Rhizobium lentis: one gene and its partner. The protein of the gene in region 2 interacts with the protein of the main gene of each other region in a pairwise test. Links are inferred from orthologs where the notes say so. Each region holds a gene or a part of one and is shown on either strand. Other genes may lie near its edges.

Region 1 (3,458 bases), 1.5 Mb from region 2 along the record:
TGCTCGGAGAAATCCACCAGCGCGGTCGCCTGGCGGCTGCCGGCCTTGATGACGCGGCTGTCGGCGATAGCACTCAGCGTATAGGTGACGGTGACAGTGACACGGCCGGCGCGCGACGTATCGCCGGATTGCCGCAGGAGCGTATCGGCGACGGTCGAGATGGCCCGCATCTCGACGTGATATTGCGGATTGACCGCCTCGCCGGCGCCGCGCGACGCCAGGAAGATCAGGCGATTGCGAACCTGCTGTTCGACGCGGCCGCCCGCCTCGGAAAAACCAACCGAGGCCAGCTTTTCAGTGACGCCCGAACTCTCGGAGTAAAGCGGCCGGACCTGGCAGGCAGAAAGAAAAGCCGCGGCGGCAAGGATCACGGCGATGCCGGCATTGCGGGTGATATCAGACGACAATGTTCACAATCCTTTGGGGAACCACGATGATCTTCTTCGGTGCTTGCCCGTTCAGCGCGTTCTTCACCGCATCGAGATCCAGCACGGCTTTGGTGACGGCATTCTGATCTGCGTCGCGAGAAATTGTCAATTCAGCGCGCTTCTTGCCGTTGATCTGCACCGGCAGGACGACGTCGTTCTCCATGACGAGCGTTTCGTCGTATTGCGGCCAGCCGGTCCGGGCAAGCAACCCGTCATTGCCAAGCGCAGCCCAGCATTCCTCGGCAAGATGCGGCGTCATCGGTGCGACGAGTTGGATCAGGATTTCGGCGGCATCGCGCACTGCGGCGCGATAGCCGGCATCACCCTCACCCGCCGCAACCCTGGTCAGCGGGGCGGCCAGCGCGTTAACCAGTTCATAGATCCGCGCCACGGCCTTGTTGAACCAGAGCTTGTCGTAATCATTCTGGACAGCCTTCAGGGTCTTGTGGGCTGCCTGCGAAATCGCCAGCGCTTCCCCGTCGGTTGCCGGCGCGGGTGCAACAGCCGACAGGACGTCGGCCGCTTCGGAAATCAGCCGCCACAGGCGCTGGGTGAAACGATGGGCGCCTTCGACACCCGCCTCGGACCAGATGACATCGCGCTCCGGCGGAGAATCGGACAGAACGAAGAAGCGGGCGGTATCGGCGCCGTAGGAGGCGATGATATCATCAGGATCCACGACGTTCTTCTTCGATTTCGACATCTTCTCGATCGAGCCGATGGCGACCTCCTCGCCTGACGTCAGCAGGAAGGCGCGACGTTTGCCGTCGAGCTCCTCAATGCGGATATCGGCGGGCGCCACCCATTCGCGGCCGGCGCCACGGCTGTAGGTTTCATGGACCACCATGCCCTGGGTGAAAAGACCCTTGAAAGGTTCGGTGGCGGCGACATGGCCGGTCTCGCGCATGGCGCGGGTGAAGAAGCGGGAATAGAGCAGATGCAGGATCGCATGCTCGATGCCGCCGATATACTGGTCGACCGGCAGCCAACGGTTAGCCGCCTCAGGATCGGTCGGCTTTGCTTCCCATGGCGCGGTGAAACGGGTGAAATACCAGCTCGAATCGACGAAGGTGTCCATCGTATCCGTCTCGCGGCGGGCATCCTTGCCGCAATTCGGGCACGCGACGTGACGCCAGGTCGGATGGCGGTCGAGCGGATTGCCGGGCTGATCAAAGGTCACGTCTTCCGGCAGTTTCACCGGCAAGTCGGTCTTCGGAACGGGCACGACGCCACAGGCCTCGCAATGGATGACCGGGATCGGGCAGCCCCAATAGCGCTGACGCGAAATACCCCAGTCGCGCAAGCGGAAATTGACCTTCCGCTCGCCCTGCGGCGCATTGCCGAGCGAAATGGCCGACAGCCGGTCGGCGACGATATTGAAGGCTTCTTCGGTTGTCTTGCCGTCAAGGAAGCGGGAATTGATCATGATGCCATCGCCGTCATAAGCGGTATCGCCGACGGAGAATCTTGCGGCATCGCCATCCCGCGGCATGACGACGGCCACGACTGGCAGGCCGTATTTCCGGGCGAAATCAAGGTCGCGCTGGTCGCCGGAGGGGCAGCCGAAGATCGCCCCCGTGCCGTAGTCCATCAACACGAAATTGGCGATATACACCGGCAGCTCCCAGGAGGGATCGAACGGATGCCGGACGCGGATGCCGGTATCCAGGCCCTTCTTTTCAGCGGTCTCGAGCGCGGCGAGCGAAGTGCCGGCGCGGCGGCATTCCTCGCAGAAGGCTTCGATCTCGGGATTCTTTGCAGCGGCGTCCTTGGCCAGCGGATGATCGGCTGAAATCGCCAGGAAGGAAGCGCCGAACAGCGTATCGGGCCGGGTCGTATAGACGGTGATCTCGGTCTCGCCGGCCGGCGCGGTTTGCGGCACGATCTCCCAGCGGATCGTCAGACCTTCCGAGCGGCCGATCCAGTTCTTCTGCATCAGGCGGACTTTCTCCGGCCATTGGTCGAGCGTGTCCAGCGCGTCGAGCAGGTCCTGGCTGAAATCGGTGATCTTGAAGAACCACTGCGTCAGCTCGCGCTGCTCGACCAGCGCGCCCGAACGCCAACCGCGGCCGTCGATCACCTGTTCGTTGGCGAGAACTGTATTGTCGACCGGATCCCAATTGACCTTCGACTGCTTGCGGTAGACCAGCCCCTTCTCGAGAAAATCCAGGAAAAGATGCTGCTGGTGCTGATAATATTCGACATCACAGGTGGCGAATTCGCGGCTCCAGTCCAGCGAAAGCCCCATGGCCTTCAGCTGCGACCTCATCGAGGCAATGTTCTGGTAGGTCCAGGAACCGGGATGCACGCCGCGCTCCATGGCGGCGTTTTCGGCCGGCATGCCGAAAGCGTCCCAGCCCATCGGATGGAGCACGTTATAACCGCGGGCGCGCTTGTAGCGGGCAACGACATCGCCCATGGCGTAATTGCGGACATGGCCCATGTGAATGCGCCCCGAGGGATAAGGGAACATTTCAAGGACGTAGTATTTTTCGCGCGGATCGGCATTATCGGTTTCGAAGACCTTGTCTTCGTTCCATTTCTGCTGCCAGCGGGGCTCGGCATCGCGCGGATTATAACGTTCGGTGGCCATGGTATTCGTATTTCCGGAAAATCAGGGGAGGTCGGCCGAGACCTTCACCATGAAACCACCGTAGCGTCAAGTTTTGCAGGCGCTGCAGGCGTCCGATCTGCATTCGAAGCCGTGAGATTTCACGCGCGCGGGTCTTGGCAAGCACAGAATGGCTGGGTTAGTTCAGTGCCGATCCTTTCATGCTGGTATGTCGAGGCAGAACGATGGAACTTCAAGAGCGCTTGGATGACGTGCGGTCGCGGATTGCGGCCGGAGAACGCCAGGCAGGTCGTCCGGCCGGTTCCGTACAGCTGGTCGCGGTGTCGAAGACCTTCGAGGCGGATGCGATCCGTCCTGCCATCGCCGCCGGACAGCGCGTATTCGGCGAGAACCGGGTGCAGGAAAGCCAGGGCAAATGGCCTGATCTGAAGGCCGAGCATCCTGACATCGAGCTGCAT
Region 2 (3,272 bases):
GGCATGGGCGTGCATGACGATTTCACAGGCCGCGGTTTCGGCCGCATCTTGCTTGGCGCGATGGTCGACGCCGCCGACGACTGGCTCGACATCAAGCGGCTCGAACTGACCGTCTACACGGACAATGAGCCGGCGATCGCCCTCTACGAAAAATTCGGTTTCGAAAAGGAAGGGCTTCTGCGCGCCTTCGCCTTCCGCGCCGGCCAATATGTCGACGCCTATACGATGGCGCGGTTGAGAAGCTGAAACAAAAACGCCGGTTTAACACCCGCCTTGGATCATCTGGAGAGGTTGTAAACTACTCTTCCGTCATGCTCGGGCTTGTCCCGAGCATCTGCAACGGTAGCAGATCCTCGGCACAAGGCTGCACAAGGCCGAGGATGACGCCGAGTAAACCGCGAAGTTCCGGACCTGCCTTGGATCACCCGCCGATCAGCGCCAGCCACTCGTCCTCGTCCATCGTCTGGACGCCGAGCTCACGGGCCTTGTCGAGCTTCGAGCCGGCGCCGGGACCGGCGACAACGATGTCGGTCTTCTTCGAGACCGATCCCGCCACCTTGGCGCCAAGGCTTTCGGCCCTTGCCTTCGCCTCGTCGCGGGTGAATTTTTCGAGCGAGCCGGTGAAGACCACGGTCTTGCCGGCAACCGGACTGCCTGTGGTCACCGGCTGTTCGGCGTCAACGGGCGTCACTTCTTCAAGCAGGCGGCCAATCACCTCGATATTGCGCGGCTCCTTGTAGAACTCGACCATGGCACGCGCCACGACCTCGCCGATGCCTTCGATGGCGTTGAGATCGCTCCAGGCATCGCCGGAAAGCGGTGCGGCCTCCTTCATCGCGGTCGCAAAGGCTTCGTAGGTGCCGTAGGAGCGCGCCAAGAGCTTCGCCGTGGTCTCGCCGACGTGGCGGATGCCGAGCGCATAGATGAAGCGATGGAGCGCAATGCTGCGGCGCTCATTGATTGCCGCATAGAGCTTGCCGACACTGACCTTGCCAAAGCCGTCGATATTCTCCAGTTTGGTCAGCGATTGCTGCTGGCGCTTCTCCAGCGTGAAGATCTCCGGCGCCGTGCGGATCTGCAGCGACGGGTCTTCGTTTTCGAAGAAGAAGTCGATCTGTTTGGAACCGAGTCCTTCGATATCGAAGGCGTTGCGCGAAACGAAATGCTTCAGATGCTCGGTCGCCTGCGCCCGGCAGATGAAGCCGCCGGTGCAGCGGCGCACCGAATCTATCTTGCCGGTCTTCTCGTTCACTTCGCGCACGGCATGCGAACCGCAGACCGGACATGTCTTCGGGAACTCATAGGGCTTCGCCTCGACCAGCCGCTTTTCCATCACCACGTCGAGGATCTGCGGAATGACGTCGCCAGCGCGCTGGACAATCACGGTGTCGCCCTCACGAATATCGTGCTCCTCCGGGCGGATGCGCTCGCCGCTATTGCCGATGCCTTTGATGTAATCCTCGTTGTGCAGCGTCGCGTTGGTCACGACCACACCGCCGACCGTGATCGGCTTCAGCCGGGCCACAGGAGTGAGCGCCCCCGTGCGGCCGACCTGGATCTCGATCTTTTCGACCTCGGTGAACGCCTGCTCGGCCGGGAATTTATGCGCAGTCGCCCAGCGTGGGCTACGCGAGCGGAAACCGAGGCGTTGTTGCAGTTCCAGACTGTCGACCTTGTAGACGACACCGTCGATGTCGTAATCGAGATCCGGGCGCCCGAGGCCGATTTCGTCGTAATGCGCCAGGATATCGGCGACCGAGTTCAGCCGCTTCATCAGCGGATTGACCGGAAATCCCCAATCCTTGAATGTCTGCACCATGCCGAATTGCGTATCGGCAGGCATTTCCGACATCTCGCCCCAGGCATAGGCGAAGAATTTCAGCTTGCGGCTCGCCGTTACCTTGGCATCGAGCTGGCGCAGCGATCCGGCAGCCGTGTTGCGCGGATTGACATAGGTCTGCTTGCCCTCCGCTTCCATCTGCCGGTTCAGCGCCAGGAAGTCGCTCTTGGCCATATAGACCTCGCCGCGGATCTCCACGATCGCGGGAACGCCCTTCGGCAGTTGGTTCGGGATTTCGGCGATGGTGCGGATATTGGCGGTGACGTTTTCCCCTGTCGTGCCGTCGCCGCGCGTGGCAGCCGTCGTCAGCCTGCCGTTCTCGTAGCGGATCGACATCGAGAGGCCGTCGATCTTCGGCTCCGCGGTAAAGGCGATCGACTGGTCGGGCAGGCGACCGAGGAAACGATAGACGCTGGCGACGAAATCCTGCACGTCCTCCTGCGAAAACGTGTTGTCGAGCGACAGCATCGGCCGTGCATGAACGACCGGCGAAAAGGTGACGGAAGGCGCAGCACCGACACGCCGCGACGGGCTGTCCTCGCGGATCAGCTCAGGAAACCGCGCTTCCAGCGCATCGTTCCGACGCTTCAGCGCATCGTAATCCGCATCCGAAATCTCTGGCCGGTCCTTTCCGTGATAGAGCGCGTCGTGACGCGCAATCTCCTTTGCCAGCCGTTCGAGCTCGGCGGCGGCCTCATCGATCGTCAACATATCGGCAGCGGAACCTTCGGTGGACATGAAACCTCACTCCAGAGAATCTGGCCAGAAATCTGCATTGTTTTTAGAGCAAAATTGCCGGATGAAAAGGGAGGCCGCGTATGCCGCATCGGGAAGATTGGCCTACCTATCCTGTACCCAATCGCTCGCATTCCGCAGCCGGATGCCGCTGACATGCAGGCCGGTGTCCCAAAGACTCTTCAACGGCCGAAGACTATCGACCACCCTGAGGTCCACGCCGCGCGGCGCAAACTCCCGGTCGAACCGCGAGATGGCGGTGCGCGCAATGGGAACAACGCGTCTGCGGGCCACCCACATGCCCGCATCATCCAAATCCTCGAAGTCCCCAGCCGGCAGCTCGTAGCGATGGATCGTCTCCACCGAGAGCCTTTCCAACCAATGACGTTCGACATAGGCAGCGGCCCGGCAATCCCCGAGCCAGCGTCGCCGCTCGGCCGCCGGCGTCTCGGGTGTCGCCCAGATCAGGACGCGCGGGCAATCGCGCGGAAAGAGATACATGAAGTCATGATCGCCATCGATCGCCCAGACAAGCGGACCGTTCAGCCATTCCTGGCCGGCCCGACGGATTGAGGGAATGCGAACAGGGCGCGGCTCGAACGCAGCAATATCGGGGTTATCGCTGAAATGGAAAAGGCGCATGGCAACGGATCGTCGCGGATCGGGATGCTACGGATTAGCGCAAAGCGAGACGTTC

Evidence for each region.
Region 1: the proteins of ligA (region 2) and leuS interact in binary tests that used the Escherichia coli proteins (3 or more experiments, as listed by UniProt). The link is inferred for Rhizobium lentis from one-to-one orthologs.

What each region holds. Positions count from the first base shown.
Region 1 is NZ_CP071454.1:1,805,409-1,808,866, reverse strand. Bases 197-3,336 are described here. They hold leuS (leucine--tRNA ligase), read right to left. Parts: upstream 3,022-3,336; coding sequence 397-3,021; downstream 197-396. Other genes in these bases: J0663_RS08605 (YggS family pyridoxal phosphate-dependent enzyme), read left to right, coding at 3,225-3,336; lptE (LPS assembly lipoprotein LptE), read right to left, coding at 197-407. Outside these bases: more of lptE, read right to left, coding at 1-196; more of J0663_RS08605, read left to right, coding at 3,337-3,458.
Region 2 is NZ_CP071454.1:326,391-329,662, forward strand. Bases 1-2,954 are described here. They hold ligA (NAD-dependent DNA ligase LigA), read right to left. Parts: upstream 2,579-2,954; coding sequence 422-2,578; downstream 1-421. Other genes in these bases: J0663_RS01685 (GNAT family N-acetyltransferase), read left to right, coding at 1-246; J0663_RS01695 (DUF6886 family protein), read right to left, coding at 2,681-2,954. Outside these bases: more of J0663_RS01695, read right to left, coding at 2,955-3,217. UniProt on the Escherichia coli protein: DNA ligase that catalyzes the formation of phosphodiester linkages between 5'-phosphoryl and 3'-hydroxyl groups in double-stranded DNA using NAD as a coenzyme and as the energy source for the reaction.